4 regions of the Methylocystis heyeri genome follow, and region 1 is predicted to be linked to each of the others. Evidence: predicted binding sites of a transcription regulator. Region 1 holds the regulator's gene; each other region holds the start of a gene.

The links. Region 1 encodes LexA, which represses DNA repair genes until DNA is damaged. Its sites were predicted from a motif close to TGTTCNNNNTGTGTTCNG; they were not measured.
Region 2: the regulator LexA is predicted to act here: its motif matches at 2,295-2,312, upstream of uvrA (excinuclease ABC subunit UvrA).
Region 3: the regulator LexA is predicted to act here: its motif matches at 4,561-4,578, upstream of H2LOC_RS20880 (nucleoid-associated protein).
Region 4: the regulator LexA is predicted to act here: its motif matches at 4,587-4,604, upstream of H2LOC_RS19525 (helicase-related protein).

The regions. Positions count from the first base shown of each region.
Region 1 is NZ_CP046052.1:1,073,570-1,080,963, forward strand. It holds gene H2LOC_RS04780 (alpha/beta fold hydrolase) at 243-1,268, shown strand; partial or broken gene H2LOC_RS22055 (hypothetical protein) at 1,441-1,647, shown strand; gene H2LOC_RS22060 (TonB family protein) at 2,177-2,401, shown strand; gene lexA (transcriptional repressor LexA) at 2,529-3,236, shown strand; gene H2LOC_RS04795 (ComEC/Rec2 family competence protein) at 3,443-5,671, opposite strand; gene gltX (glutamate--tRNA ligase) at 6,003-7,394, shown strand, end outside.
Region 2 is NZ_CP046052.1:4,181,519-4,188,912, forward strand. It holds gene H2LOC_RS18800 (Hpt domain-containing protein) at 198-599, shown strand; gene H2LOC_RS18805 (transporter substrate-binding domain-containing protein) at 661-1,536, opposite strand; gene ssb (single-stranded DNA-binding protein) at 1,680-2,195, opposite strand; gene uvrA (excinuclease ABC subunit UvrA) at 2,518-5,541, shown strand; gene H2LOC_RS18820 (hypothetical protein) at 5,640-5,945, opposite strand; gene H2LOC_RS18825 (O-antigen ligase family protein) at 6,232-7,394, opposite strand, start outside.
Region 3 is NZ_CP046053.1:70,431-77,824, reverse strand. It holds gene H2LOC_RS20900 (DUF6927 domain-containing protein) at 1-42, opposite strand, end outside; gene H2LOC_RS20895 (hypothetical protein) at 144-848, opposite strand; gene H2LOC_RS20890 (ParB/RepB/Spo0J family partition protein) at 1,011-3,104, opposite strand; gene H2LOC_RS20885 (ArdC family protein) at 3,258-4,220, opposite strand; gene H2LOC_RS20880 (nucleoid-associated protein) at 4,739-5,794, shown strand; gene H2LOC_RS20875 (hypothetical protein) at 5,757-7,271, shown strand; gene H2LOC_RS20870 (HNH endonuclease family protein) at 7,322-7,394, opposite strand, start outside.
Region 4 is NZ_CP046052.1:4,329,364-4,336,757, reverse strand. It holds gene H2LOC_RS19530 (mannose-1-phosphate guanylyltransferase/mannose-6-phosphate isomerase) at 1-1,021, opposite strand, end outside; gene H2LOC_RS19525 (helicase-related protein) at 1,177-4,422, opposite strand; gene H2LOC_RS19520 (YnfA family protein) at 5,419-5,736, shown strand; gene rfbF (glucose-1-phosphate cytidylyltransferase) at 5,918-6,688, shown strand; gene rfbG (CDP-glucose 4,6-dehydratase) at 6,652-7,394, shown strand, end outside.

The sequences.
Region 1 (7,394 bases):
TGCATATCCTCCGTTTGAAGCGACATGATCGAGTTTTCTGGACGGTCTCTCTGGATTCCCCGGGAGGCTCCGCCCGAAAGCGCGTCCGTTGCGGCCCGCGCAAAAAAGATTTGGGAAGCCTTTTTGCTCCTGCAAGAGGCCCTCGGCTTTGAGCAGCGATTTCCGCGCGGCCTGTGGTAGAAGGAGCCCCGCCTTAAAGGCAGGCGGGCCTCGGGGGGCCCGCTGCCAATCGGAGCCGAGGAATGATCGAACTGGTGGCTACGCCGGATAATCCAATCCCTCCGGGGGCGAGGCTTTATCCCCTGAACGCCGCCGACGGCGCCGTCCTGCGCATGGCGCGCTTCACACCCCAGCAGGCCCCGCGCGGAACCGTCGCGCTGTTTCAGGGGCGCGCCGAATTCATCGAGAAATATTTCGAGACCATCCACGACCTGACGCTGCGCGGGTTCGAGGTCGTGACGCTGGACTGGCGCGGCCAGGGCGGCTCTGAGCGCGAGCTCTCCAATGCGCGCAAGGGCCATATCGACGACTTCGCCCAATATCAGCGCGACCTCGACGCCTTTCTGTTCAAGATGAGCCTGCTCGGCTGTCCGCGGCCCTGGTTCGCCCTCGCTCATTCCATGGGCGGGGCGATATTGTTCGAGAAGGCCCACGACGGCGACGCGCAATTCGCCCGCCTCGTCGTCACCGCCCCGATGATCGACCTCTACGGGCTCCGTTTTCCCGTCGCCTCGCGGATATTCGCCAATACACTGGACATGCTCGGGCTCGGCGCGATGTTCATTCCCGGCGGCGGCGAAGCCACGCTTTCGCTCGGCGGCGACGAACCGGACCTGATCGCCGGGCCCGGCAAGCCGCCGGTGTTCTGTCTCACTTTCGAGGGCAACAAGCTGACGTCGGATCGCGATCGCTTCACCCGCAACGCCGGCGTGCTCGCCCGGGAGCCCAATCTCGGGATCGGCGATCCCACCATAGGCTGGGTCAACGCCGCTTTCCGACAGATGGCGCGTTTTATCGACCTCGACTATCCGAGACGCTGGAAGACGCCCACCCTGCTGATCACCTGCGGCAGGGACGAGATCGTTTCGACCCCCGCGATAGAGCGCTTCGCCCAGAGGCTCGACATCGCGACGCTGGTCGACATACCCGGCGCCCGGCACGAGGCCATGATGGAGCGGGACGAGCTGAGAAGCCTGTTCTGGGCGGCCTTCGACGCCTTCGTTCCCGGTCACTTCGGCCAGGACGATCGGATCAGCCTGAAGGGTTGAGGGCCGGCGCGCGAGCCCGCCGGGATCGGAGCGAGCCGGCTCTCAAGCTAAACTGAAACATCAGCTATGAGATATAAGACTATGATTATAAAAAATATCTCTGTTGAAGTTAAAGTTCTTTCTTATCGGTCGTCGCGGTCCTGCGGAGCCGTCTAGCCGTGGCTTCTGAAAGCGACGCCCTCCAGCGCCTGATCGAACCGGCCCAGTTCGTGGAGCCGCCGCGCAGGCGCTTTGGCGCCATTCTGGGCGTCGTGCTTCTTTGCCACCTCGCCGTGCTGGCGGCGCTGGTCCTTCTCGACGCGATCCTCACGCCGCGCGACATGCAGGCCGTGGAGACTCCCGTCGAGGTGATCGTCGAGCCGCCGGCGCCGGAGCCCCCGCCCCCGCCCGAGGAGCAGCCGAAGCCGGAACCAAAGCCCGAGGAGCAGAAACCCGAGCCCAAGCAGTCCTCCTATTATGAAGAGCCCGCCACCGACGCGCCGCGGGCGCCGAACAAGGAGACCGTCGAGCGAAAGGCGCAGGACGCCGAGACCAGGGCCCAAAGCAAGGCGCCGCGCACCGCCCAGGCGGCGCAGAAGCCCGAGCCTCAAAAACAGACCAGCGAGACCGAGGAAGCGGCCAGAGAGGTCTCGGACAAGACCGCGGCCTTGAAAAACGCCGAGGACAGGCCCGACGCCGAAACGATCGAACAGGCCGACATCGACCAGCAGCGGCCGCCAGAAAACGAATCGACCGCCCAAACCCAGGCCGAGACCCGAAAGGGCGCAAAATCCCTGGCCGAGCAATTGACCGACCCAGACCCTGCCCCGCAATATATGTTCAGCGGCGCGGCCAAGGCCTCGCCGGTGTCGGGCGGCAAGGCCAACTCCACCTATCTTTCCATTCTGTGGGGCATGATCATGCCGGGCATGCATGTGCCCGAGCGGGTCACGACCAATCGTCTCAAGGGAAACGGGGTGGTCCTCTTCCGGGTCGACATCAAGGGCAATCTAACCGGGGTCTCCGTCTACAAATCCAGCGGCCTGCCCGATCTCGACGCCGCCGCCGTGGCGAGCGTTCGCCGCGCCGCGCCTTTCCCCCCGCCGCCGCGCGGCCTGATCGCGCCGATCAATTTTAACTATACCAGCAACTGAAGCGCGTTGCGGAACGCAGCAGGAACGTCTATGCTTGCGTTCATGATTTGTTTATGAGCGGCGGCCATAGTTCCGCCCGGCGGAGCCCGAAAATGGTCCGACTGCCGCTCCCGGGGGCAAAAAGCCGATGTTGACGCGAAAGCAGAGCGATCTCCTGCGTTTCATTAACGAACGCCTCAAAGAGACCGGCGTGCCTCCCTCCTTCGACGAGATGAAGGACGCGCTCGATCTGCGCTCCAAATCCGGCATCCATCGCCTGATCCTCGCACTCGAGGAGCGCGGTTTCATACGCCGCCTGCCCAACCGCGCCCGCGCCCTGGAGGTGCTCCGCCTTCCAGAGTCCTCCACTCCTTCGGCGCCGAACCGGGCGCGCAAATTCTCGCCCAATGTCATCGAGGGCAGCCTCGGCCGCGTGCGCCCTTTGCAGGAGCGCGAGGAGAACAACGAGAATCAGCAGGTTGCGATTCCGGTGATGGGACGCATCGCCGCCGGCACGCCGATTTCGGCGATCCAGTCGCGCAGCCACACCATCAGCCTGCCGCCCGATCTGCTTTCGAACGGCGAGCATTTCGCGCTCGAGGTGCGCGGCGACTCGATGATCGAGGCCGGCATCCTCGACGGCGATACGGTCGTCATCAAGAAACAGGACCAGGCCGAGAGCGGCGACATCGTCGTCGCGCTGATCGACGACGAGGAAGCGACGCTGAAGCGCCTGCGCAAGCGCGGGGCTTCGATTGCGCTGGAGGCGGCCAATCCGGCCTATGAGACCCGTATCTTCGGTCCTGACCGCGTGCGCATCCAGGGCAAGCTGATCAGCCTGGTGCGGCGTTATTGAGGTTTGGGGGTCCCGCCGAATGAAGGGAAGCACCATGGAACGTGGGGCTCCCCATCCCTCCCCCTTGCGGCGGGGAGGGTGGCCCGGCGGAGCCGGGTCGGGTGGGGGTTAAATAGTGTAAATTGCAGTGGAAATCGCCCCACCCCGCCGCTTCGCGGCGACCCTCCCCGTCACGTCAAGGGGGGATAACGCCCCGGGTAGACTCCCTACTCCTCGAAATCCGCTGCCTCCCCGTCTCCGCCCGCATTGGGCTCGGGCGGCGGCGTGAAAATCTTATGCCCCGGGGGCGGTTTGGACCATGGCCGATCCTCGCCGCGGCTTCGCCCCGTCGACCATTCGACCCCCGACGGCTTCAGGCGCAGGGCGACCGCGCCGGTTTCTTCGAGTTTCCGGCGGTCTATGACGACCGGCGCGTCGCACCCGGAAGGCGCATAGAGCGGCGTCACGACAATTGCGGCCTTGGCGCAATCTTCGATCAACGCAGCCCGCTTCTCGACGAGGACGACGAATCTACCGTCGATGGCGCGGGCGACGCAGCCGTAGCTGTCGCAGGAGACGCCGCCGCGGGCGTCACCCGGCGCGCGAGAATCGGCGTCGGCGCGCAGCCATTGCTCGGCCGCGAAGGCGCCGGGTTTTGATCCCAGCAGCGCAAGGCCGCCTTCCGGCAGACGCACGGCCGCTGATTCTCCGCTCGGCGCCACTGCGAGGTCGAACCCAGGGCCGCTGGAGGCGCCGAGGAGACCGAGCAGAGCGAGCGGCAATGCGAAGGCGCGCAGCGTCCAGCTGCGCCAGAGCACCATGAAGAGCATAGCGAGGGCGAGCAGGAAGATCGCCCAGGGCGCGAAGCTTTTCACCGGCAGGCTGGCGCCGGGCGCCGAGCCGATGAGTTTTGCGATGGCGACCACGAGGTCGATCCCGAGGCCGAGATAGCTCCACACCAGCCCGTCGAGGCCGAGCGGGTAGAGCGCCGCCCCGAGCAAAGCCGCCGGCACCGCGAAAAATTCGATGATCGCGAGCGTGAGCGGGTTTCCGACCAGCACATAGGGGCTGATCTCATGGAAGTCGTTGGCCATGAAGGAGGCGGTCGCGGAGGTGGCGCAGAAGGTGGCGAACAACGCGGCGCCGGGCCCGAGCAGCAGCCCGCGTTTGAGCCGGGCGAGCCAGTATTCCTGCGCAGGGCGCGGAGAAAGGACGGAGACGTCGCCGGCGCGCTCGCGGTCGAGATTGCGCACATCGGCTTTCGCCTCATAGACCGCGATCAGGGCGGCGACCGCAGCGAAGGAGAGCTGGAAGCTCGCGCCCAGCAATGCCTCGGGTTCGAACATCACCACGAAGAATGCGGCCCAGGCGAGGTTGCGCATCGAGAAGGCGGCGCGATCCAGCAGGACGGCGAGGAGCATCGCGAGGGTCATGACCAGGGCGCGCTCCGTGCCGACCCGCGAGCCGGTGAAGATGTCGTAGACCGCTGCGCCCACAATCGCGAGCGCCGCCGCCCATTTCTTGATCGGGTAGTGGAGCGCTAGCGTCTGCGACAGGGACAGGATGCGGCGCAGGCCGACGAAGAAAATTCCCGCGACGAGCGACATCTGGACGCCGGAAATGGTGACGATATGGAAAATGCCCGCGCGCCTGATCAGCTCTTTGGCGTTTTCGGAAAGGAAATCCCTCTTGCCCGTGACCATGGCGGCGGCGATGGCGCCGACGTCGCCCTCGAGGGCGTTGTAGACCCTCAGCGCCAGGGCGTTCCGCGCCCGGTCGATGGCGGCGCCGAAACGCAGCGAGACGGGCGCGGGGTCGGGCGGCGGCATGGTCTCGATGCGCCCTAATGCGCTGCCGACCGCGCCTATGCCCATGAAATATGCGTCCCGGGCGAAGTCGTAGGAGCCGGGCAGCGAGGCGTGAGCCGGCGGCAGCAGGCGCGCCTTGAGCGCGATGAAATCGCCCGCCTTGAAATCGGGTTCGCCCCGCGTCGTCAGACGGACGCGCGTAGGCGCCGCGTCGCCGGGCAGCCCCTCAGCACTGGCCACGCGCAGAACGAATCGCGCCCCGCCGCGGCGCAGATCGAGCTCCTCGACATAGCCGGTGAGCTGGCCGACGCCGGTGCGCGGGACGATGGGCGCGTCGACCCGAGCCGCGCGCCAGACCGCCGAGAAAAACCCGCCACAGACGCAGGCGAGCAGCAGGAGAGGAAGATGAAAGCGCGGATTGGCGCGGGTGCGCCAGGCGCCGAAGGCCAATAGAGCGAAAAGCGCCAGCGCGACGGGAAGCGAGGGTTCGTGCTCCGCTGCGAAATACAGAAGAGCGCCGGCGCCGGCTGCGACCGGAGTCCAGAGGAAAGGTCGGCGCAGGGCTGATTCTTTTTCATAGGCGGCGCTCAAGGCCGCTCGCAGACGCAGCGCCAGCGCGCCGAAGACCGGCCCGCGCCCCTGCCCCACGCGGCCCAGGGCCCCATGTCCAATTTTGGCGATCTGCTGCGTCAAACCAGCGATGGAGCCACCTGTAATCGCTGCGCCTTTCCCGGGGAAGGCCAATCCACGCCGAGATTAGGCTGCGCCCATCTGGAATCCAAGGGCTTTGGGCGCGCTCCGCAGGGCCGTCATGGCCGGGACAAGCCGGACAAACGGCGCCGCCTGGCTCAGCCGCTCGTTCGCTCTCGCCTTACGGGCGAGACCGGCTCGAAAAGCCGGCCGGCCCATGTTACAACGCGCCGCGCCGGCGAGAGCCGGCTTTTCCGCCGTTCTTCTCCCGGTCCAGTCTGGTTCCTAAATGTCGCAACAGGTCGTCACTCGTTTCGCTCCTTCCCCCACCGGCTTCCTCCACATCGGCGGGGCGCGCACGGCGCTCTTCAACTGGCTCTATGCGCGCAAGCGCGGCGGAAAAATGCTGCTGCGGATCGAGGACACCGACCGCGAACGTTCGACCAAAGAGGCGATGGAGGCGATCCTCGACGGCCTGCGCTGGCTCGGGCTCCATTGGGACGGCGAGGTGATCTATCAGTTCGCGCGGGCGCCGCGGCATCGCGAGGTCGCCGAGGAGCTGCTGGCCAAGGGCGCGGCCTATCGCTGCTGGGCTTCGGCGCAGGAGCTCGAGGAAATGCGCGAGAAAGCGCGGGCCGAAGGCCGGCCGCCGCGTTACGACGGCCGCTGGCGCGACCGCGATCCTTCCGAGGCGCCCGTGGGCGTCGCGCCCGTCATTCGCCTCAAGGCCCCGCGCGACGGCGAGACCGTGATCGAGGACGCGGTTCAGGGACGCGTGGTATTCCCCAACAAGGACATGGACGATTTCGTCCTGCTGCGCTCGGACGGCGCGCCGACCTATATGCTCGCCGTGGTGGTGGACGATCACGACATGGGCGTCACCCAGATCATCCGGGGCGACGACCATCTCACCAATGCGGCCCGGCAGAAGCTGATTTATGAAGCCCTCGGCTGGGAGACCCCCGCCTTCGCGCATATTCCGCTGATCCACGGGCCCGACGGCGCCAAGCTCTCGAAACGCCACGGCGCGCTCGGGGTCGACGCCTATCGCGAGATGGGCTACCTGCCGGCCGCCTTGAGAAATTACCTCGCGCGGCTGGGCTGGAGCCAGGGCGACAAGGAGTTCTTCACCGGCGACGAGCTGATCGAGGCTTTCGATCTCGCCCAGGTGCACCGCTCGCCCGCGCGCTTCGACTTCGTGAAGCTCGAGAACATGAACGGCCATTTCATGCGCGCCATGGACGACGCGGAGCTGTTTGCGGCCTTGATCGACACCCTGCCCTATCTCAAGGGCGGGCCCGAGATCGCGGCCAAGCTCGACGAGGGCAGGAAGGCGCAATTGCTCGCCGCCATGTCCGGCCTCAAGGCGCGCGCCAAAACCCTCAATGAGCTTCTCGACGGCGCCGGATTCCTCTTTGCGGCGCGCCCGCTCGCGATGGAGCCGAAAGCCGAGCAGATCCTCGCCCAGGGCGGCAGGGACCGGCTCGCCGCCCTCCACCCGCGCCTCGCCGCGCTCGGCGAGTGGTCGGCCGCAGCGACCGAGAGCGTCGTGCGGGAGACCGCCGAAGCCCTTTCGATCAAGCTCGGAGACCTCGCCCAGCCTTTGCGCGCGGCCCTCACCGGCCGCACCACTTCGCCCGGAATTTTCGAGGTCATGGAGATTTTGGGCCGCGAAGAAAGC
Region 2 (7,394 bases), 1.4 Mb from region 1:
TTTCGAAACATAAACGTCGTTAACGAGGCCTTCGCACTCGGTCGTCGGGCTGCGTGAAGTAGCTAAAGAATCAGGCGCAAAGAATGTCGCCGGACTCCTGTAGTAGAGTTTGGTTAATCCGCCGTTCGCGACGCCCGCTTTTGGTTCGGCGCCGAAAGCCGTCCGGCAGGCGTCCATGCGACGCATTGGAGATCGCCATGGGAAAATTCTTCGCCGCTGAGCAGATAGAAGTCCAGGCCGTCGAGAGGGCGGGAAAGGAGCGCACGGGCAGCCCCGTGATCGATCTCGTCCATCTCTCGCGGCAAACCCTCGGGGACAGCGAGCTCGAGAACGAACTCCTGATATTGTTCGACCGGCAGGCCCTGCAATTCGCCGCAAGGCTCGCTTTGCCCGCCGCTCCGGGCGAGAGCGGGCAGCGCGGCGATCTGGCGCATACGCTCAAGGGATCGGCGAGGGCGATCGGGGCATTCGAGCTCGGCGAAGCTGCGGACGCCTATGAGATCGCAGTGCGGGCCGGCGCTCCGGAGACGGAGTTCGCCCTGAAGCGTCTCCAGGCCGCGATCGACAGGGCCCATAAGGAAATCGCGCGGCTGTTGTGAGCGCGTCTCGAGCCGGCGAGCGAAAAATTCCAGCCGGAGCCGCGGGCTCCGGCCGCAGAGCCTAAAACGGACTGACGGGGAAATATTTCAGGTAGAGCTCGGCGTAGGCGCCTCGTTCGGCCAGGCGGGCCAGCGCGTAATCCAGGGCGAGGCGCAGGGATTTGGCTCCCTTCTTGACGGCGATCCCTGCTCCCTCCCCGAAAAAGCGGGCGTCGACATAAGGGCCGCCCTTGAAGGCGCAGCATCCCGCGGCTTCGGCGCCGTTCAACCAATAGGACAAGGATATGGCGTCGCCGAAAAGCGCGTTGACGCGCCCGGACTTGAGGGCCGCGCGGGCCAGATCCTCGTTCTCGAAGGGCGACAGTTTCGCCTTGGGAAAGAAGGCATTCAGATAGGCTTCGTGCTTCGAGCCCGCGACGACCGCGATCAGCCGATCCTGCAGGGCCTCCGGCGAGGCGGTCGTCAAAGTGGTGTCGACGCGCATGGCGAACCGCCCCGGCGTGACATAATAGGGCGCAGTGAAATCGGCGACGGCGCTATGTTCCGGCGTGATCGCCAGCGAGGCGATCGCCGCGTCGGCGCCGCCGTCTTCGAGCGACGGCAACAGCAGGTCCCAGCGCCGGCGCTGGATGGTGCAGCCGAGGTCGAGTTCCTCGCAGATCGCCTTGGCGAGTTCGACGTTGAAGCCCGTCAGCCGCCCGTCGGGCAGAGCGAAATTGAACGGCGGATAATCGTCTTCGGTCACGAAGCGCAACTGCCTGAGGCCGTGCAGGTCGGGCTTCTGCGCAATGTGGGCGGGGTCCCAGAAATCCGGGGCGGCGGTTGTTTCCGCGGCCGCGGGACCCGCCGCCTGGGCCGGCGCGCCGGCCATCAGCAGAAACGCCGCCGCGCAAATGCGCGGGAGGCGATACCAGGCGTTCGCAACGGTGGCTGTCACTTGTCGGCTTCCTTGCGCGGCTCCGCCCTTCGTTCGAACCTGCCGGGTCCAACCTCGAGGCGCATCCGGCTCAAACGGAATCGAACGCGCTCCAAATCTCATTGATGGAGCATGTTCTTTTCCAAAAACCGCTCCGCATGTTTTTAGAACGGAATGTCGTCGTCGAGCTGGTCGGACAAGCGCCCGCCGCCGGCCGGGGGCTGCCGGCGTTCGGAGCCGGATCTTTCCATCGGCGAAGACCGCCCGAAGCTGCCGCCGCTCTCTCTTCCGCCGAAGCTCTGGGAGTCATAGTCTCCGTCGCGCCCGCCCTTGCTGTCGAGCAGGGTCAGTTCTCCGCGGAAGCGCTGCAGCACGATGTCCGTGACCTTGCGCTGATTGCCGTCCTTGTCGGTGTATTCGCGCGTCGCCAGCTGCCCTTCGAGATATATCTTCGATCCCTTGCGGCAATATTGCTCGGCGATGCGGCCGAGGTTCTCGTTGAATATCGAGATATTGTGCCACTCGGTGCGGTCTTTTCTCTCGCCGGTGTTCTTGTCCCGCCAGGATTCGGTCGTGGCCAGGGAAAAGGAAACCACGCGATCGCCCGAGGGGAGCGTGCGCACCTCGGGATCGCGGCCCAGATTGCCGACCAGGATTACCTTGTTGACGCTGCCCGCCATAACTATTCTCCACTACGCTTTCGTCGGCACACTAGCCCAAGGCGCGCGCGCGCGCGGTCTGGCGCGAGGGTTGTCCACAGATGGTTTGCATATAGCTGTCGTTCTGTTTATGTTCTAGCGCTCCCGCCGCTTCGATGCAAGCCGCTCCGGCGCCGGAAGCTCAACTCGTTTGTGATCCCTGCGCCTTCCTGTGGATTAGCGCTTCGGCTCGTGGCATGGAAAAAGCTGGAACGCATTTCGCACAGGCCGAGCGCTTTTGCGGCAAGAATGCGCTCCGCACCGTCAAAACGCGCGATCCCCCCATAAAGGTTCGACCCTTCCCATGGCGAACACCGCTGCAAAAAAGACCGGCCTCGAGACCTCTCCGCCTGCGGCGAAGACAGCGCCGGGCGAGTCGAGGACCATCTCCATCCGCGGCGCGCGCGAGCATAACCTCAAAAACGTCGATCTCGTGATTCCGCGCGACGAGCTCGTGGTGTTCACGGGGCTTTCGGGTTCGGGCAAATCTTCCCTCGCCTTCGACACCATCTATGCCGAAGGACAGCGGCGCTATGTCGAGTCGCTCTCCGCCTATGCGCGGCAGTTTCTCGAGATGATGCAGAAGCCGGACGTCGACCAGATCGACGGGCTCTCCCCGGCCATATCGATAGAGCAGAAAACCACCTCGAAAAACCCGCGCTCGACCGTGGGAACGGTGACGGAAATCCACGATTACATGCGTCTCCTGTGGGCGCGCGTCGGAACGCCTTTTTCTCCCGCCACCGGCCTGCCGATCGAGAGTCAGACCGTCTCCCAGATGGTCGACCGGGTGCTCGCCTTGCCGCAGGGGACGCGGCTCTACCTGCTGGCGCCGGTCGTGCGCGGACGCAAAGGCGAATACAAAAAGGAAATCGCCGAATATACGAGGCGCGGGTTCCAGCGGCTCAAGGTCGACGGCGTCTATTACGAGATCGTGGATGTTCCGGCGCTCGACAAAAAGCTCAAGCACGACATCGACGTCGTGGTCGACCGCATCGTCGTGCGCCCCGATCTCGCCTCGCGCCTCGCGGATAGTTTCGAGACCGCCCTGGAGCTGTCCCAGGGGCTGGCGGTGGCCGAATTCGCCGACGGCTCCGCGGCGACCGCCGCTGCGGATGTTCCGGTGACGGCGGCCAGCCTGCGCGTCGCCTCGCATTACGCGCCTGCGCATATCATGTTTTCTTCGAAATTCGCCTGCCCGACATCCGGTTTCACGATACCCGAAATCGAGCCGCGGCTGTTCTCGTTCAACAATCCTTTCGGCGCCTGCCCCAAATGCGGGGGGATCGGGCACGAACAGAAGATCGATCCCGACCTCGTCGTGCCCGACCCTGGGCTGACCCTGCGCAAGGGAGCGATCGCGCCCTGGGCGAAATCATCTTCGCCCTATTACATGCAAACTCTCGAAGCTTTGGGGCGCCACTACAAATTCCGCCTGGAGACGGCGTTCGAGGCGCTGCCGGCGGCGGCCCAGCGCGTGATCCTGCTCGGATCGGGCAATGAGGAAATCCGCTTCTCCTACGAAGACGGTTTTCGCAACTATGACGTCAAGAAGCCGTTCGAGGGCGTCATTCCCAATCTGGAGCGCCGTTATCTGGAGACGGACAGCGACGCCTCGCGCGAGGACATCGCCCGCTTCATGTCGGCGACGCCCTGCCGGGCCTGCAACGGTTTTCGTTTGAAGCCCGAGGCTCTGGCGGTGAAAATCGCCCACAAGCACATCGGCGAGGTGTCGGAGCTTTCGGTGCGCGCCGCGCTGGAGTGGTTTTCCGCGCTGCCCGCGGCCCTCACCAAGAAACAGAACGAGATCGCCTATCGCATATTGAAGGAAATCCGGGACCGTCTGGTTTTCCTGGTCGACGTCGGGCTTGATTATCTCACTCTGTCCCGCAATTCAGGCTCTCTGTCCGGCGGGGAAAGCCAGCGCATCCGGCTCGCGTCGCAGATCGGCTCGGGGCTGACCGGCGTGCTCTATGTGCTCGACGAACCCTCGATCGGCCTGCACCAGCGCGACAACGACCGGTTGCTCGACACATTGCGCAGGCTTCGCGATCTCGGCAACAGCGTCATCGTCGTGGAGCACGACGAAGACGCCATATTGGCCGCCGATCATGTCGTCGACGTCGGGCCGGGCGCCGGCATTCACGGCGGCAGGATCATCGCCCAGGGAACGCCGGCCGAGATCATGGCGGACCCCAACTCGCTCACCGGGCAGTATCTGACCGGCGCGCGTCAGGTCAGGCTGGCGCACAAGCTGCGCAAGCCCGAACCGGGCAGATGGCTGAATCTGTTCGGCGCCCGCGGCAACAACCTCAAGAATGTCGACGCCCATATCCCGCTCGGCCTGTTCACCTGCATCACCGGAGTTTCGGGCGGAGGCAAATCGACGCTCATCATCGAAACCCTGTACAAGGCCGTCGCCAAGAAACTGAACGGCGCTCACGAGCAGCCGGCGCCCTTCGAGCGCATCGAGGGCCTCGAACAGATCGACAAGATCATCGACATCGATCAATCCCCGATCGGGCGCACGCCGCGCTCCAATCCGGCGACCTACACCGGCGCCTTCACGCCGATACGCGAATGGTTCGCCGGCCTGCCGGAGGCCAAGGCGCGCGGCTATGCGCCGGGGCGTTTCTCCTTCAACATCAAAGGCGGGCGTTGCGAGGCCTGCCAGGGCGACGGCGTCATCAAGATAGAGATGCACTTCCTGCCGGACGTTTACGTGACCTGCGACGTCTGCAAGGGCAAGCGTTACGATCGCGAGACGCTGGAAGTGAAATACCGGGAAAAATCCATCGCCGACGTGCTCGACATGACGGTGGAGGAAGCGGCGGAACTGTTCAAGGCTGCGCCGGCGATCCGCGACCGGCTGGAGACGTTGAAGCGCGTCGGACTGGAATATGTGAGGGTCGGCCAGCAGGCGACGACGCTCTCGGGCGGCGAGGCGCAACGGGTCAAGCTCGCCAAGGAGCTTGCGCGCCGATCCACCGGACGCACCCTCTATATTCTCGACGAGCCGACCACGGGATTGCATTTCCACGATGTGGCAAAGCTCCTCGAGGTGCTGCACGAGCTGGTCGCGCAGGGCAACAGCGTCGTCGTCATCGAGCACAATCTGGAAGTCATCAAGACCGCGGATTGGGTGATCGACCTCGGTCCGGAAGGCGGCGACGGCGGCGGCGAGATCGTCGCTGCGGGCCCCCCCGCGGAAATCGTGAAGGAAAAGCGCAGCCACACCGGGCGCTATCTCGGCGAGGCGATGGCGCGGAGGCCCGCGGCGGAGCAGGGAGGAAAAGCGGCCGTCAAGGGAGGTCGCAAGGGAAAATAGCGGGTTGGCGTCGCCGCTTCTAAAGCGCGTCGGCGCCGGAGCTTTTCACGCTCGCGGCGCCGACGAAGAAAATTCAAGCGCTTTGCGAATCCTTGCGCTCAATGCGCGTCTGCGGTTTCGTTGCTTGGAAGCACGTCGCGCAGGCGCTTGCCCTCGACCCAGGCGAAGCCCGCGTCAGGCTCGGCGCAATGGATGTTCTCAGCGGCGATGAGTTGGTCGCAGAGCATGACGCAAATGGCGTCGATCGGCGCGCTGCGGTCGTTTTCCTCGGTCATGCGGTCGATGGAGATTTCGCCCATTTCCTCGCCGTCGACGATATGGATGATGAAGACTTCCTCATGACCGGCGGCGCCATGCGCGTTCACGCGGAAGGTTTCGCCCTTGTAAAGAAATTCCCTGATCATTCCCGACCCCTCGTTTGTCGTTTTTTATGCCGCCTGAGGCGAGCCGGGCCGCGATACTATCGGGGGAGAGACACTGGTCAAGAAGCGTTTACGTCGCAGTTCCAAAGCGTTATATAGTCGAAATAGGAATGAGCGGAAGAACGGGTCGGCGCCAAGATATGCGGCGGCTCGTTTTGAATTCTGTGATCATGTTTTGGGCTTTATGGCGCCCTTAATTTAATCAGTTCGAGTTACAAGGGCCTGGATCTTTCGTATTTCATCTTTGGTTTTCATAAAGCCTGTGCGATCAGGACCGGATTTGCATGGGCGATTTCAGGGCCTCGGCCGAGAGGTTGGAGCCATCCCGCGATGTCAATTCACGTCTCGCTTCCCATTTCTGCCGCCCCGCCTCGAGGCCCCAGACCACGCCGAGCATCATCAGCACATGGCGCCAGTGATCGATGTCGATCTGAAACGCCTGAAGGAAAAAGGCGATCAGCGTCGGAACGAAAACCTGGGCATGGCGCCGGAAGGGAGAGGGGGCGAACATCAAGCGAACGCCGACGAAGACGGTCGTTCCCACCAGCAGCACGAACAGGAAGCCGCCCAGCCAACCGTCGTTGGCGAAGGCGCCGATGTAGGAATTATGCGGCTCCAGATCGAAAACCGTGCGGAAGCGCAGGGGACCGAAACCCCAGAAACGTTCGAGCAGCATGGGAATGGAGCGCGCCTGGTTGCCGAAACGGCCGGTCGCTCCCTCGTCGTAATCCTGAGTGACGGTCGCGCGCTGCAGGAACAAGGCGCGGGTCGATTCCGTGGAAAGCAGGGCCAGAACCACCAGAGCGCCTATGACGACGGCGGTCAGGGCGGCCGTAGCTATGCGTCGTTTCAGCCGCCTGTCGTCCGAGGTGGCGTAAGCCGAGATCGCCATGAAGCTTACAGAGAAGATCGTCGCTCCCCAGGAGCCGCGCGAAAAGGACAGGAAGATTCCGGCGATGACGACGCAGAGCGTGACGGTGGTCGCGACGGCGCGCCGCGCGAGGCCGAACATCAGCTTCTGGGCGAGGTAAAGCACCGCAAGAATGAGAAAGGATCCCAGCACGTTGGGATCCTTGAAGGTGCCGGCCGCCCGGCCCCAGGTGGCGAATGTGGCGCCCGTCCCGCCTATGTCGAAATAGCCGATGATGCCCGCGCTCGCCGCGACCAGCGCCCCCGCCGCGAAGCCGGACAGCACGACTTCCGCGCGTTCCAGGGTGCGGTCGCCGATGAAGGCCGCGAAAAACAGCGCGGTGAGGGTCAGATAGGCCGACTGGTACTGATACATCGCGGAGTCGGCGACATGCCAGTAGGGTATCAGCGCGAGGAAGCCGACGATCGTGTAGAGGATCATCATGGCCGCGAAGAGCATGAAGCTCCTGTGCAGCGCGAAGCCGCCCAGGAACCACAAGGGAATCGCGACCAGCGAAGCAA
Region 3 (7,394 bases), on a different replicon from region 1:
GCCTGAATGGCCCTTGAGGGATTGCATGTAGAGCCAGCCCATCGGCGTGTCCTTGCATTGGGTCGATGAAGAATTGGAGGAGGATGAAGACGGCGCGTGTTGGCGACGCGGGCGCCGTCTTGATGGGTAAAAAATTCCGGCGATCAGCTGGCCGGAGCGAGCCGTTGCTCGGCTTCGTGGATGGCGGCCAAGGCGGCCTTGAAAACCGCCGCATCCTGTTCCTCTGCAAGGTTCGTCCGCTCGGCCACATTGATGCAGCCGGCGCGAATGTCGGCGTTCGTGACGGCACCGGCGGCGATCGGCGTCAGCGTCTGGTCGGTCTCGATGATTTGGGCGATCTGCGCGCGAACCTTCGCTTCGTGAAGCCGCAGCAGGACATGGACGCCAAAGCCCGGCGCGGTCGCGAGCGGACCATGCTCGGTCTCGTCCAAAAAATCGCCGAGAATGTCCTCGGTGCTCTTGCCCTTGATCGCATCGGCGGTGACGAGCACGGCCATGCCGCCAAATCCATCCGGGCGCATCTTTGTGCAGGTGAATGACGTGACGATGGTGACGTGATCGAGCGTCGCCGAGCGCTTGACGATGCCTTGAAACAGGAACTCGAACGATGTCTGGCTGAGATCGAGATCGACGTACTCATCGTCGTCGCCCGCCTCTTTCAATTGTTCGCGCACGAATGCGACGGCTTCGCTGGGAACGCCGTCCGAGGCGGCGAGCGCGGCGCGGATCGTTTCGATCGGCAGCTCGAAATGATCCTGCGGTGACGTCTCCGCGAAGAAATAGAGTCCGTCGCCGTCCGCCGCAGTCTCGAAGATGTGCGTCAACAGCAGGCGTTCGAGCGCCGTCATGTCGGTGTTCAAAATCGCCGGTTGAACGACCGTCGGCGAGTGATAGTCGGCCATGTTCTGTCCTTCAGAAATGCAAAAACCCGGCGCGATGGCCGGGCTTTCGGATAGAATTGGATGGGGAAATGTGCGCCGGACGGTTTTGGCCGCCCGGCGGTTGGAGGGTTATTCGGCTGCGGCGGCCGCGTGCGGCTGTTCTTCCTCGGCCTCGAGTTGCGCGTCGTCTTCGTCTTCGCCAAGGAAATCCGGCAGAGCCTCGGCCTCGCCAACCTCAGCCGTAGGCGCGTCGGCCTCCATCCCGGTCTGCGCGACACGCAGCGGCTCGGGCAGCCAGCCCGCGCCGTCGAGCAGCCGCTCGGCCTCCCTCGCCATGTCGGCTTTCTTCAGATGCTCGATGAGCCGCGCCGAATGCTCGCCCTTCGCCTCGCGCACGGCTTCGATAATGCGAACCTTCGGAACCCGGCCGAGATAGTTCTCGACGGTAGGCCGCCAGCCGGCGGCGGCCATGTCGAGATCGACGGCGCGGGCGAGCTGGTCGCCATGTGCGAAGGCGTCCGGACGCCGGTTCCACGGCTCTTTGACCACGTTCACGGTGAGCGCGGCGCAATGAGCGAACAGCGCCGCTTTATTTTCGTGCTCGAACGCCGTCAGCGCGTCCCAAAGATCGGCCGGATTCTCCGGCAATCGCGTGGCCCATTGCTCGTGCCGGGCGTCGATGGCCCTGGCCGAGGCAGTCTCCGCCAGCCCCGGCGCCTGCGCGCTGAAGCCGGAGTTCTTCGCCGTGATCTCCAGGCAGCTGTTGGAGGCACGATAGAACGCCGAGAGGCACAGCGCGTGCAGCACCGCCTGGAAGGCGACGTTCGGCTCATTGGCCAATGCATCTCGCAACGCAAGGGTGCGATCGGCTGTGAGTTCGGTCACGAGCCGATCCGAGAGCGGACGGATGGCGTCGTCCTCCTCCGACGTGTCGCCATCAGAATTTTGGGCGCCGCCGATCGTGATGACGGTCCCCTGAACCACATTGTCGGGGCCGGCGATCCGCGGTGTGTCGCTTTCACCGCCGGTGACGGATTCGACCGGCGCTTCGTCCTCGGGGCGGACGAAGCCGCGCTCAACGCGCAGAGCGCCTTCGTCGTCGATGCTGACGAAGGCGCCGGCACGGGCGATCTCGGCCTGCTCATAGGTCACGGGCCGGTTATCGAAAGCCGCGAGCGCGGTCTCGATTTCGCCGAGCCGTTGGTCGATTTCGTCGGGCAATTCGTCGGCTCTCGCATATTGCGCTTCGAGCGCCTCGTTTTCGGCCTGCAGGGCGTCAAAGCTCGCCCGCTCGTCCTCGGTGAGCTCCACGGTCGCGCCGACAAGGCGGCGCAGACCGGCGGTGTGGCCATAGGGGAAGTCGGGCGCGACAGAGATCCATTTCCAACCTTCGGCCTGCAAGGCTTCGGCCTCGGTCTGAAGTTTTTCGATCGCCAGGCGATCGAGCAACGCCGGATCCTGCAACCAGCCGCCCTCGTCATGTTGAAAGAGATCGCGCATGACCATGCCGCCGGCGGCCTCATAGGCTTCAACCCCAACGAAGCGCGCGCGCCGATCCGAGGCGCGGACGGCGCCGTCGGTGAGCTGGCGGCGGATGTAGTAGGGCTCGCGGTTGTGTGAAGGAGACAATCCCTCCCAGACCTGTTCCTGGCGCGCGTGATCGCCGTTGACCGTGAACGCCATGAGCTGCTCCAGCGTCATGCCGTCTTCGGCGTAAACTTCGAGCAGTTTTTCGGACACGGCGGCGAGGCGCAGCCGCTGCTTCACCACGGTCGGGCTGACGAAGAACCGCGCGGCGATTTCCTCCTCGCCGAGACCTTTGTCGCGCAACGCCTGGAAGGCGCGAAATTGGTCGAGCGGATGCAGCGCCACGCGCTGGACGTTCTCCGCCAGCGAATCCTCCTCCGCGATGCCGCCTTCGCGCACCACGCAAGGAACGGGCGCGGTCTTGGCGAGGCGCTTCTGCTTGACCAGCAACTCAAGCGCCCGATAGCGGCGCCCGCCCGCCGGAATCTCGAACATGCCGGTTTCCTTGCCCTCGGCGTCGAGGACCGCCCGGACGTTGAGGCTCTGCAAGAGTGTGCGGCGGGCAATGTCCTCCGCCAGTTCCTCGATCGAGACGCCGGCCTTTACGCGCCGGACGTTCGACTGCGACAAAACGAGCTTGTTGAACGGGATATCGCGCGAGGCGCTGAGCGTGATCTTCTGAACGGCTGTAGCCATCTCGGTAGTCTCCGTGACGGGCGCGGAGAGCCTCTCTCTCCGCCAAACCCGTCACAAAAACTGAAGCCTTCCTCTCCCTCTCTTCGAGATCGTGGACCCAGAGGAGCCCGAAACGGGAAAAGCAGCTTTCCGAAAACACGGGCGCAATCGTCATCACGCCGCCGCGACCTCGCTGGTCGTCACTTTGGCGGCGCCGGGTTCGACATGATCGGGCTGGAACGCCAGCAGATAGTCGGCCGCCTTCGATGCCGCGCTGGCGGCGCGGACGATGGCGCGATCGTCCTCGCGCAGCACGGTCAACCAGGATCCGAGATAGTCGGCGTGGCGCACGGTCGGCACGATGCCGAGCGACGCGCATACGAAGGCGCCCGCCATTTCCGCAATCAACTCCTCGCGCGCATAGGCTTTCGAGCCATAGGAACCGGACAGGTCGCGGGCGAGGCGAGACTTGTGTCCAACCCAATGCGCGAGTTCGTGGCAGGCCGTCCGGTGCCAGTTGATCGGCTCGAAATAGGCTTGCGGAGGCGGCACCTGTATGAAGTCGTGCGTCGGGCTGTAGAAGGCGCGCGCGCCGCCGATGCGAAAATCCGCGCCGGTGGCGGCGATCAACGCCTCGGCCCGCGGCTCGATCAGGCCTGGCGGAGGTGGGGGCGCGACCTTGGTTATCTCCTCTGGCAGGCCCTCGCATTGGTCGGTGTTGAAGACGGTGAAGCGTTTGAGGAACGGGATCGCGCCAGGCTCTTCACCAGTCTGCTCCACTCGGCGGCGTTCGTCCTCCGGCGTGAAGCGGTCGGCATAGACGACGGTCGTGCCGCGCTCACCCTTCCTGACATTGCCGCCGAGGCCGAGCGCCTGGCGGAAGGTCAGCCAACTCTGGGTGGAGAAGCCGCGTTCGATGACGGCGCCCCAGAGGATCAGCACATTGATTCCTGAATACCTGCGATGGGTCGATGCGTTCCGCGGCATGGCGATGGTCGCCTTCGCCGCCGCCGTTCCCCAGGGCTGGACCCAAGGCGCCCGGCCAGCTTCCAGCTCGGCGACGATTTTGTCGGTGATTTCTTGATAAAGGCTCGTTCGGTCTTGACCGGAACGAGCGCGAGCAGCCGAACGTGACATCGCGAGTCTCCGCGACGGGCGCCGCGAGCCTCTCTCGCAGCCCTAAACCCGTCGGTGCGCCAAGCGCAGCCCTCTAACTCTCTAAGCAGAAAGGAAAATCCCACCGGGTTAGATGCTCAACTACCGACAACTCCGAGGGGTGAAAGACCCCTCCCGCCACACGGTGCGGCGTGGGGCGAGAAGCAAACGGGTGAGGCCGACCGGGGGCTTCCGGGAGGCCGTAAATCAGCAAAACCCGTTAAAGCCGGGCGGGAGGGAACTTCCGATCCCAAGCACGGACCCGTCCCCTTTCCAAGCTTCACACCTCATGAGGGCCTCAGGAGATGGACAAGGCGACGCACGTTCGCTATATGTTCTAACATGGCGATAGGGGTCGGAGGAGCCCACGGCCTCGCGATTTCCGTGGCGCATTTCGTCGGCACAAGAATTTCCGGTATGCTCTGATGGTCGCAAAGGTGAGTGCATGTGTTCGAATTGAATTTTTTCGGCGCGTTCAACCGACATGGGGGCTTTTCGGAATGGCGTTCCTTACCGACGAGGAAAAGGGCAACCTCACCATCGAACGGATGATTTTCCATATCGTCGGCCCCGACGTGGAGGAACCCCAGATCTTGGACGAGATCGCTCCGCCGGAACATACGGACTTCTTCGTGGGGCGCATCCGCATCGCGCTCGGCGGAAATCTGTTCGAGTTCAAAGAGAGATCTCCAACAGAAGCCACCTTGAAGCGAATTCTCGCCGATCCAGCGGTTTTTGCAGAGTCCTCAAGCGAGATGGCCCGGGACTTCCATAGTCGCCACATCACAAGTGCGAGCAATGGCGTATTCTTCCTTTTCCAGATCAGGGCGGGACAACAGACCACTCTATTCGCTTTGATCAAGTACGACATCGACGACGTCGTCCACTACAAGATCGAGGCGCGTTCAGACGGCCACAACAAGGCCAAGCTCCAGCGCCTCAACGAGAATTTCGTCAAGAAGCCCGAGGCGATGCAAAAGGTCGCCCTCATACGTTTCGACGACGGCGTGGGAAAAATCGCCGTGCGGGACAGGAGCCAAAGGGACGGCATCTCCGATTACTTCGCGCAATTCCTGTATGCCAAGCGCGTCAACAACGTCGACGACATGAGCGGGAAACTGGCTGAAGCGTTCAAGGAGACGTTCAGGAAGCACCGGGAAGACCTCCCGGAATCGGTTCGCCGCAACGGCATGGAACGCATTTTTGACGCCCTGCGGTCAGAACCCACATTCGATCCCGAGAACTTGGAACCGTTGGTCAACGCCGCCTTTGGCCCGCTACCTGAAGGTTCTCCCATCCGAAAGACGCTGGGGAGATCGCTCGACCGGGCGGGCCTGTCCGAGGAATCGTTCACCGTCAACGCGAACGCAGTGCCGAGACCTCGGAAGCGGCAGATCAGGACGAACGAGGGCGTTCAAATTATTTTCGACCAGGAGGCGTCCGGCCACACGATCAGTCGAACTCCGATGGACGGCGGCGGCGAGCAAATCACGATCACGACCTCAGGTGTGACAGTCGATGACGCAGAGCCAGACGATAGTCGCCGCCGCCGTTGAGGCCGCGGGGGGCGTTGATGGGTTCTTCATCAACGTCGCCGGTGGAAACCTCGACGTCGGCGGAATGTTCGACGAAACTCGCCTGTCGCATTGGCGCAAGGCGATGAGCGTCTGCGCGCAGGAGGGCGACATCGACATAACATGCCTCGATGAGGACGACAGGGCGATCCCGCTCGGGCAACTTACCGATGCGGTAGGCCAACGGCTGCGTTTCCTCATCAAGCTTCCCGTCCATGACGGCGCAGTCCATCTTCTCGCCATCGAGCAACTCCGCACTTTGTTGAAGACCCCCACCTCGTTGGCCGGCGTTTCCGTAGTGCGTATCGCCGGGCTCGAAGGGCCGTTCGCATCCGAAGCGATATCCTTCGAAACATGGGCGGACGGTCCCACGTCGGCCCCGATCCGTTCGCCGAGAATTGAAGGCAGTCCTCGTCGGTTCGTGAAGTGCTTGGCGCCGAACTTCATGGCGCCGTCCGAAATCGAGCCATGGCTGGAAAAGGACGGTGCCCCATCGTCATCGCAATTCCGAAACGAGTGGAAAGAAGCCGCGTCAATCGCGTTGTGCCGAAGCCTTACCAATGAAATCTTCATGGATGGCGACACCCCGCAATGCGTTCTGGCGAGCACCCCGTCGCGGCGATTGGCCTACGGGCAAGAACGTAACGTGAGCGACGACGAGTTCGTCGCTTTGCAAGCTTGTGCGCGTTGGGTCTTCCTCGAAGGTGCCGATATCGAAGTTCGTCATACACTTTTCACGAACGAACTCGGACGTGAGTGGCGCGACGATCGTCCCTATCTCGACGGGGTATGGGCTCGCCTTCTCCCGTCCTTGGACGCCGCCAAGCTCGCCTATAGGGCGCATCTCAAGACCGGCAGCAAGGAGACGTTGAAGTCGCTGTCGGATCTGCGGAAGACCCTTGGCGACGAAATTCAAAAGCTGATGCAACAGACGAGGGATCTTTCAGCGAACGTATGGCGCGACATCGCTATTGCGCTCGGGGTCACCGCCATCCGCTTCGGTTTGGACCCGACGAAAATCGCGGGAGCCAAGGCAGGCTTCTCGGTCGTCTTCGCCCTGACGGCGATCTACATCTGGGCTTCTTACTGGGTCGCGTTGAAGACCAACCGTGACTTCTTGCAGGTGATCGAGGACACGCGCACGGCTTGGCGGGACAAGCTTTATGGCTATCTGGACAAGGCCGATTACGCGGCTCTAGCGGAGAAACCGATACGGGACGCGACCGCGGCCTACGATCGAACGAAAAACAGGACGACCCTCGCCGTGTCCGTGATTGTCCTTGCCTTGTTCGGCGTCGCGATCTGGGAGTCCGAGCTAGCTTCAGCGTGGTGGCCGAACTCTAAGGCCACTCGCGCCGGAACGCTTGACACGCAATCACCGCAGGAGGCGCCGAAAGGCGCCAAAGGCGCACCTGATGCTGGAGCGAAGTCGCCGGCTATCAGCCCTAAGGTCGAGTGATTACCTTCTCGCCAAGGTGACTGCCCATCTTGGACGCCTATGTCTCGTCCTCACGATGTCCCGTCTGGAGGAGGCCAAATCTCGCACGCGACCTTCAACAAGGCTTCCCCGCGAGCATCGATG
Region 4 (7,394 bases), 1.3 Mb from region 1:
TGACCTTGTCGCCATGCTCGTGATGCAGCACCAGAACGGCGTCCTGCGTGGTCACGACGATGACGTCATCGACGCCAACGACGGTGGTGAGGGTCTCGTCCGAGCGCACATGGACATTGGAGGCGTCCATCACCACGGCGTTGCCGCGGATCGAATTGCCCTTGGCGTCGCGGTCTGAAAGCTCCCACACCGCGCGCCAGTTGCCGACGTCGGACCAGCCGATGTCGGCGGGTATCAGCGCCGCCTGCTCGGTCCGCTCCATTACAGCGTAATCGATCGAATTTTTGGGGGCCTGCTCGAAAGATGCGGCGTCGAGGACCAGAAAGTCGAGATCGGTCTTGGCGGCCTCGATCGCGGCTTCCGCGGCTGCGAAGATCGCGGGCTCGAATTTGGCGATTTCGCGCTGCATGACGTCGGCGCGGAAAATGAAATTGCCGCTATTCCAGAAATAGCCCGCCTCGACATAACGCTGGGCGGTGTCGCGGTCGGGCTTTTCCACGAAGGCTTCGAGCTTGAGAACGTCGCCCTCGGCGGACAAGGGCTTGCCGGGCCGCAAATAGCCGTAACCCGTCGCGGGCGAGTCGGGCTTGATCCCGAGCGTGACGATATAGCCTTCCCTGGCGGCGACGGCGGCCTTTTTGCACAGGTCGACGAGACCGGCCTGGTTGCGCACCACATGGTCGGCCGCAAGCACGACGACAATGGTGTCTGGCGAGCGACGCGCCGCAAGGCCGGCGGCGACCGCCACGGCCGCAGCCGAATCACGCCGCGAAGGCTCGAGCACGATATCCGCCTGGGCGTTGATCTCGCGCAGCTGATCCGTCACCATGAAACGGTAATCGACATTGGAGATGACGACCGGCCGCTCGAAGGCCGGATCGGACAGCATCTGCATGGTGGATTGGAAAGTCGACCGCTCGCCCACCAGCGTGATGAACTGCTTGGGAAGTGTGTCGCGGGACTCGGGCCAGACGCGGGTTCCGGCGCCGCCGCACATGATCACGGGTAGAATTTTGGTCATAAGTCGCCTTTCGATGATCTTGGGCGAAACACAAGGGCCAGGCCCGGCAGGCGGGCGTCGGGCCGTCGCCGCTCTCTATTACAGAGGCAGTATCTCTCTGGCCGCGCCGCGGGAGCGGCGGGCCCAAACCCATATAAATCGCCGGGACAGGCGGGTCAGTTCTTGCCTTTTTTCTCCAGTTCGGCCTTCAGCGCAAGCAACTTGGCGAAAGGCGAATCCGGATCGGGCTGGCGCTCCCGCTTCTCCGGCGCGGAAAAAGAACCGCCCGGACGGCCGCGCCGCCCCTCGTCCCTGTTGTCCCTGTTGCCTCGATATTCGCCTCGCGCTCCCGAACGCGGCCCCTGGGCGGCCTGGCCGCCGCCCCGGGACCCGCCCTTCTGGCCTTCCGGCCTCGGACGGCTTTCCTGGCTCCGCGCTGCTGCGGTTTCTTCCTTGCGCTCCCCTTGCGCATGATCCCGCCGCGGCGGACGAGCGGCGCCTGCGTTTTCCGGGCGCGGACGACGATGACCGCCCTCTTGCCTGCGCGGGGCGACGGCCGGATGACGCTGCATGGTCCAGACCTCGATCGTCTGGGGGGCGGCGTCGGCCGCAGCCGTTTCGCCGGAGGACGCCTCGGAAACGGCGGCCTCGTCAGCGGGGGCGGCCGCCTCCTCGGCGGCGGGCTGCGACGCTTCCACGGCGGGCGCTTCCACGATCTCCAGCGGCGCGACGGCAGGCTCCACGATCTCGGCAGGCGGCGCTGCTTCCGCAGCGACGGGTTCGGCCGGCGCAAGCTCGGCAGGGGATTCTGCGCTCGCCGTTTCTGCGGATTCGGGTGCAGGCGCGGCGGCCTCGGGCTCTTCCCCCGTCGGGGTCTGGCTGACGGGTTCGGTCGCGGCGGCGGGAATGATCGGAACCGTTATCGCGGGCCCGGGCCTTTGCGTCGAGACATAGCCCAGGGAGCGCAGGATAGAGGCGAAAGCCTCGCCCGCACATCCGGTCAGGGAGGTCATGGCTACCGTGACGACGAAGCCGTCGGCGTCCGCCGACCCCGCCGGAGGTTCGCCGACGCTCGTTCCCGGCCTGTAGGAGACGGCGGGTCGAATCAGATCGGCCAGACGCTCCAGAATATCGACCCGGACCACCCGCTCGCCGCAGACGCGGTAGCCGGCGGCGCGATAGAAGCCTTTGGAGATGGAGGGGTCGGCGGCGAAAGAGGTTCTGCCCGAGGCGGCGAGATGAGGCGCTTCCTCCAGCCCCTTGGCGCTGTCGAGACCACCGTGGCGAAGCGCCCAGAGCAGCGCGGCGAGCGAACGCGGCGCCGGCTTCAGCAGCAACGGCAGATAGAGATGATAGGCGCCGAAACGCACGCCGAGCTTGCGCAGGGCGGCGCGCTCCTCCTGGGTGAAGTTCTTTACTTCCTTCGCCACGCGGCTGCGTTCCAGCACGCCCAGCTCTTCCGCGATCTGGAAGGCGACGCCGCGCGGGGCGCCGGTCAGGCCTTCGCCGGCTTCGAGCTGCTCTAGCGGCCCGAGGAGCTTCTTGACCCTCTGCGCCAGCCACAGCTCCAGGCGCTGCTTGACCTTGTCGAGGACCGCGCCGGTGAGCTGCTCGTCGGCGAGCACATGAACCGTGGGCTTCAAAACCCCGGGTCCTTCGGCGATCTTGCCCACTGGCTCCCCGAGCCAGCGGATCGTTCCGTCGTTGCCGAGCACGAAAGCGTCGTCCACCGCGTCGAAGACGCGGGTGGCGCGAGCGTCGAATTCCCCGGCCAGGGCCTTTTGCGCGGCGGCGTTCAGCGCCTTGGCCGCTTCGCCGGCGGCCGCCGGATCGGCTGTAAAGCGGAAGCCCTGCAAGGAGCCCACATGCTGACCTTCGACAACGACGTCGCCAGAGGCGGTTATTTCGGCTTCGAGCATTGCATTCTCTCTGAGGCGGCGCATCAGCACGCTGGTGCGGCGATCGACAAAGCGCTGGGTGAGACGTTCATGCAGCGCGTCAGATATCCTGTCCTCTACCTGACGAGCGACGCTCTGCCAATGGCTGGAATTTTCGAGCCAGCCGGATCGATTGGCGACGAAGCTCCATGTTCGCACCTGCGCGAGCCGATTGGCAAGGGTAGAGATGTCGCCGTCGACGCGGTCCATCACGGCGAGCTGGCGCGCCATCCAGTCCTCCGGAATCCTGCCGCGCCTGACGATAAAGCCGAAGATCGAGCCCGCGAGCTCGGCGTGCGCGGCCGGGGAAGACTTGCGGTAATCGGGAATCTGGCAGGCTTCCCACAGGCGGGCTACGTCGGCGGGCGCCCTGGCGTTGCGGCGGACGTCCTCGTCCCGCATCAGGGCTTCGAGCGCGAGCTGATCCTCCTGAACCGGGGCGCGGACGAGGCAGGGATCGTCGGGCGAGACGTCAAGAGAGGCGGCGAGATCCCGGGGAGTGGAAAAATCGAGGTCTGGATTGCGCCACTGCAGGGTCGTGACCGGATCGAAGCGGTGATCCTCGAGAGCCTCGATCAGGTCTTCGTCGAAAGGCGGACAGCGCCCGGCGCCGCCGAAGGTGCCGTCGTTCATGTGCCGGCCGGCGCGCCCGGCGATCTGGCCTAACTCGGCGCTGGTGAGGCGACGGAAGCGCCAGCCGTCGAATTTGCGGTCCGAGGCGAAGGCGATATGGTCGACGTCGAGATTGAGCCCCATGCCGATGGCGTCGGTGGCGACGAGATAATCGACGTCCCCGTTCTGGTAGAGATCGACCTGGGCGTTGCGCGTCCTCGGGCTCAGGGCGCCGATGACCACCGCGGCGCCGCCTTTCTGGCGCTTGATCCATTCGGCGATCGCATAGACCTCTTCGGCCGAAAAGGCGACGATGGCGCTTCTGGGCGGCAGCCGCGAAATCTTGCGGTGACCGGCGTAGGAGAGGCGCGAAAGCCGCGGCCGCGAGAAAATCGGCGCGCCGGGCATGAAGGCCTCGATCAGCGGCGCCATCGTGCTGGCGCCGATGAGCAGGGTTTCCTGGCGCCCGCGCCATCGCAACAGCCGGTCTGTGAAGACATGGCCGCGGTCGAGATCGGCCGCGAGCTGCACCTCGTCTATGGCGATGAAATCCACGTCGACGTCGCGGGGCATCGCCTCCACGGTCGCGATCCAGTAGCGGGGAGCCCGCGGCTTGATCTTCTCCTCGCCAGTCACGAGCGCCACATTGTCGGCCCCGATGCGCTGAACCACGCGATTATAAACCTCGCGCGCCAGCAGCCTGAGCGGAAGGCCGATCATTCCGCTGGGGAAAGACAGCATGCGCTCGATGGCGTGGTGGGTCTTGCCGGTGTTGGTCGGCCCGAGCAACGCGCAGACTCCGGCGAGCCGCGCATCGGCCCGCCCCGGATAAGGCCGGATTCGAGCCGCCTGCTCGCCGAGCAGCTCACCCATCGTCTCAGGCTGCGTCCGCCGCCTCTCCGCCTGTTCTGTCACCCGCTACCCCGGCGCCGAACTCTTCAAACCCGCGCGGAGCCCGAACGAAACCCGGGCAGTCGCGGCCAACTTGCGTAGTTTTGTTTCATAAAGGAACTTTTGCAGCAGTGCGATTTTACTTTTCGAACAAGCTGGGAACGAATCGCGCCCGAATCGCCGACCTCTCCCGAGTCCTCTTTCCGTTCCCGCCATATGATGACGACAGCCATAGCGAAACACCACATATAGGCGTTGCAGCGCTCTGCGCAAAAAAAGCGGATCGAGCGAAGCTTTCGAGGCGGCTCGTTAATGTCAAGCACGCCTTTTTTAAGGTCTGGATTAACCCTATGGCGGAAGCATGAACGAAGCCGGCACGAATCGCTGCTCGGCGACTGTTGGCCGTGCGTTCCGACTAAAACTTGCGGAGCGAGGCGTTCGCGCCGCAAGATCTGGATGCGGCCGGGCGCCGGAAAGATGCGAGAGGGTTAATGCGGCGTTCGAAATCGGGACGCCGGTTTCAAAGCCGGGTTTCGCCGAGGGCTTAACCCGGCCGCGCAGGATTCCGGCCTCGCGGTTAATCTTCGGGGCCAAAGGAGAACATAACCCGCCCGAATCACGGAATTCGTCCCGTTGGCCGGTTGTTCTCTCGATATCTTGCGCCCGAGCGGGACCAATCCCCCAAAGCTGGAGGCTGGCCGACCTTGCGCCTGCCGTCGCTCCCGACGTTCGCCGCCGGCGCTTTTTACCGCTGCGTTTCGAACTGGGCCAGATAGGGATCGCGCCGCCGTGCGCGGCGGTCTCGCGCAGCCACAGGATTAACCGTTACGGAGCCGATTACGCGCGAGAATGCGCCCCGTCTCCGGACGCCTGGGCCGCCGGCGTGAAAGATCTGGCGCAGGATTTGGTTCGACGGCGGGCGCGCTGCGGCGCTGGCGCGGATCACAAAGGTTAACGGGCGTCACGGGAGGCGTCGAAATGAGCTTTTTCTATTTTCTGGTCGCGGGCTGCTGCGAGATAGCCGGCTGCTGGTGCTTCTGGGTCTGGCTGCGGCTCGGCCGCTCCGCGCTCTGGATGGAGCCCGGCCTCGTCAGTCTCGCCATATTCGCCATGGCCCTTGCGCGGGTCGACTCCGCTCTGGCCGGCCGGGCCTTCGCCGCCTATGGCGGCGTCTATATAGCGCTCTCCCTGTTCTGGCTCTGGGCCGTGGAAGGCGCTCGCCCCGACGCCTATGATCTCGCGGGGGCCTGTCTTTGCTTGCTCGGCGCCGGATTGATCGCGCTCGCTCCGAGATGAGCGGATTTAATGACCGGGATTGTTAATGATCTGTGCGGTCTGCGCCGGAGCGTTAAGCGAAGCATTAACCGGTTTCCGCTCATTATCGAATGAAAGAATCCAGTCGTCGGTCCGGGCGCGCGGCGCTCAGCGGAGCCCCGCTCCGCACGGCCCTTGCGAGAGCTTTTGAAGAACACGGGCGATGAAGGTAGTCATTCTGACAGGCGGACTGGGAACGAGGCTCGCCGAGGAAACCTCGGTGCGTCCGAAGCCTATGGTCGAGATCGGCGGCAGGCCGATTCTGTGGCACATCATGAAGACCTATTCGGCTCACGGCTTCAATGAATTCGTGCTCTGCCTCGGCTATAAGGGCTATTATATAAAGGAGTTCTTCTCCAACTATTTCCTGCATATGTCGGATGTGACCTTCGACATGCGCACGCGCGCTATGGAGGTTCATCGCGAAAATGCGGAGCCCTGGCGCGTCACGCTCGTCGACACCGGCGACAATACCCAGACCGGCGGACGCCTGAAGCGCGTCATCGAGCATGTCGCAAACGAGGAAGTCTTCGCGCTGACCTATGGCGACGGCGTCTCCGACATCGATCTGACCGCAGAACTCGCCTTTCACAAGTCGCATGGGAAGCTCGCGACCGTCGCCGCGGTCCGGCCGGCGATGCGTTTCGGCTCCATGACCCTCGACTACGACAGCGTCACCGCCTTTGCAGAAAAACCCATCGCGGAGAGCGGATGGGTCAATGGCGGCTTCTTTTTGCTGTCGCCCAAGGTCGCCGAACTGATCGAAGGCGACTCGGTCGTGTGGGAGCGCGGTCCGCTCAACGAACTCGCCAGAATGGGCGAGCTGCGGGCCTTCGTGCACGACGGCTTCTGGTATCCGATGGATACGCTGCGCGACAAAATCTTTCTCGAAGAAGAATGGTCCTCGGGCCGAGCGAAGTGGAAAATCTGGTGATCTCGTCATCGTTCTGGCGCAATAAACGCGTCTTCGTCACCGGCCACACGGGGTTCAAGGGGTCATGGCTCGCCCTGATGCTGGCGCGGCTCAACGCGCAGGCGACCGGCTATGCGCTGGAGCCGCCGACTGCGCCCAATCTGTTCGATCTCGCGCGCGTCGGCGACGTCATCGACGACATTCGCGGCGACATTCGCGATCTTGCGTCCTTGCGCGCCGCCATGTCCGCCTCCGCGCCGGAAATCGTCATTCACATGGCGGCGCAGCCGCTGGTTCGCGCCTCCTATGAAGACCCTGTCGCGACCTACGCCACCAATGTGATGGGCACGGTGAATGTGCTGGAAGCGGCGCGTGCGACCCCGGGCGTGCGCGCCGTGCTCGTGGTCACGACCGACAAATGCTACGAGAACAAGGACTGGGTCTGGGGATACCGCGAGACCGACGCCCTCGGCGGACATGATCCCTATTCCAACAGCAAGGCCTGCGCGGAACTCGTCGCCAGCGCTTTTCGCAGCAGCTTCTTCGCCGGGGCCGGAGCGGCCCGGATCGTCACCGCGAGGGCGGGAAACGTGGTCGGCGGCGGCGATTTCGCCGTGGATAGAATCATCCCCGACGCTTTCCGCGCCTTTGTCTCGGATCATGCGCTACATTTGCGAAATCCCCGGGCTGTACGCCCCTGGCAACATGTTCTCGAGCCGCTGACCGG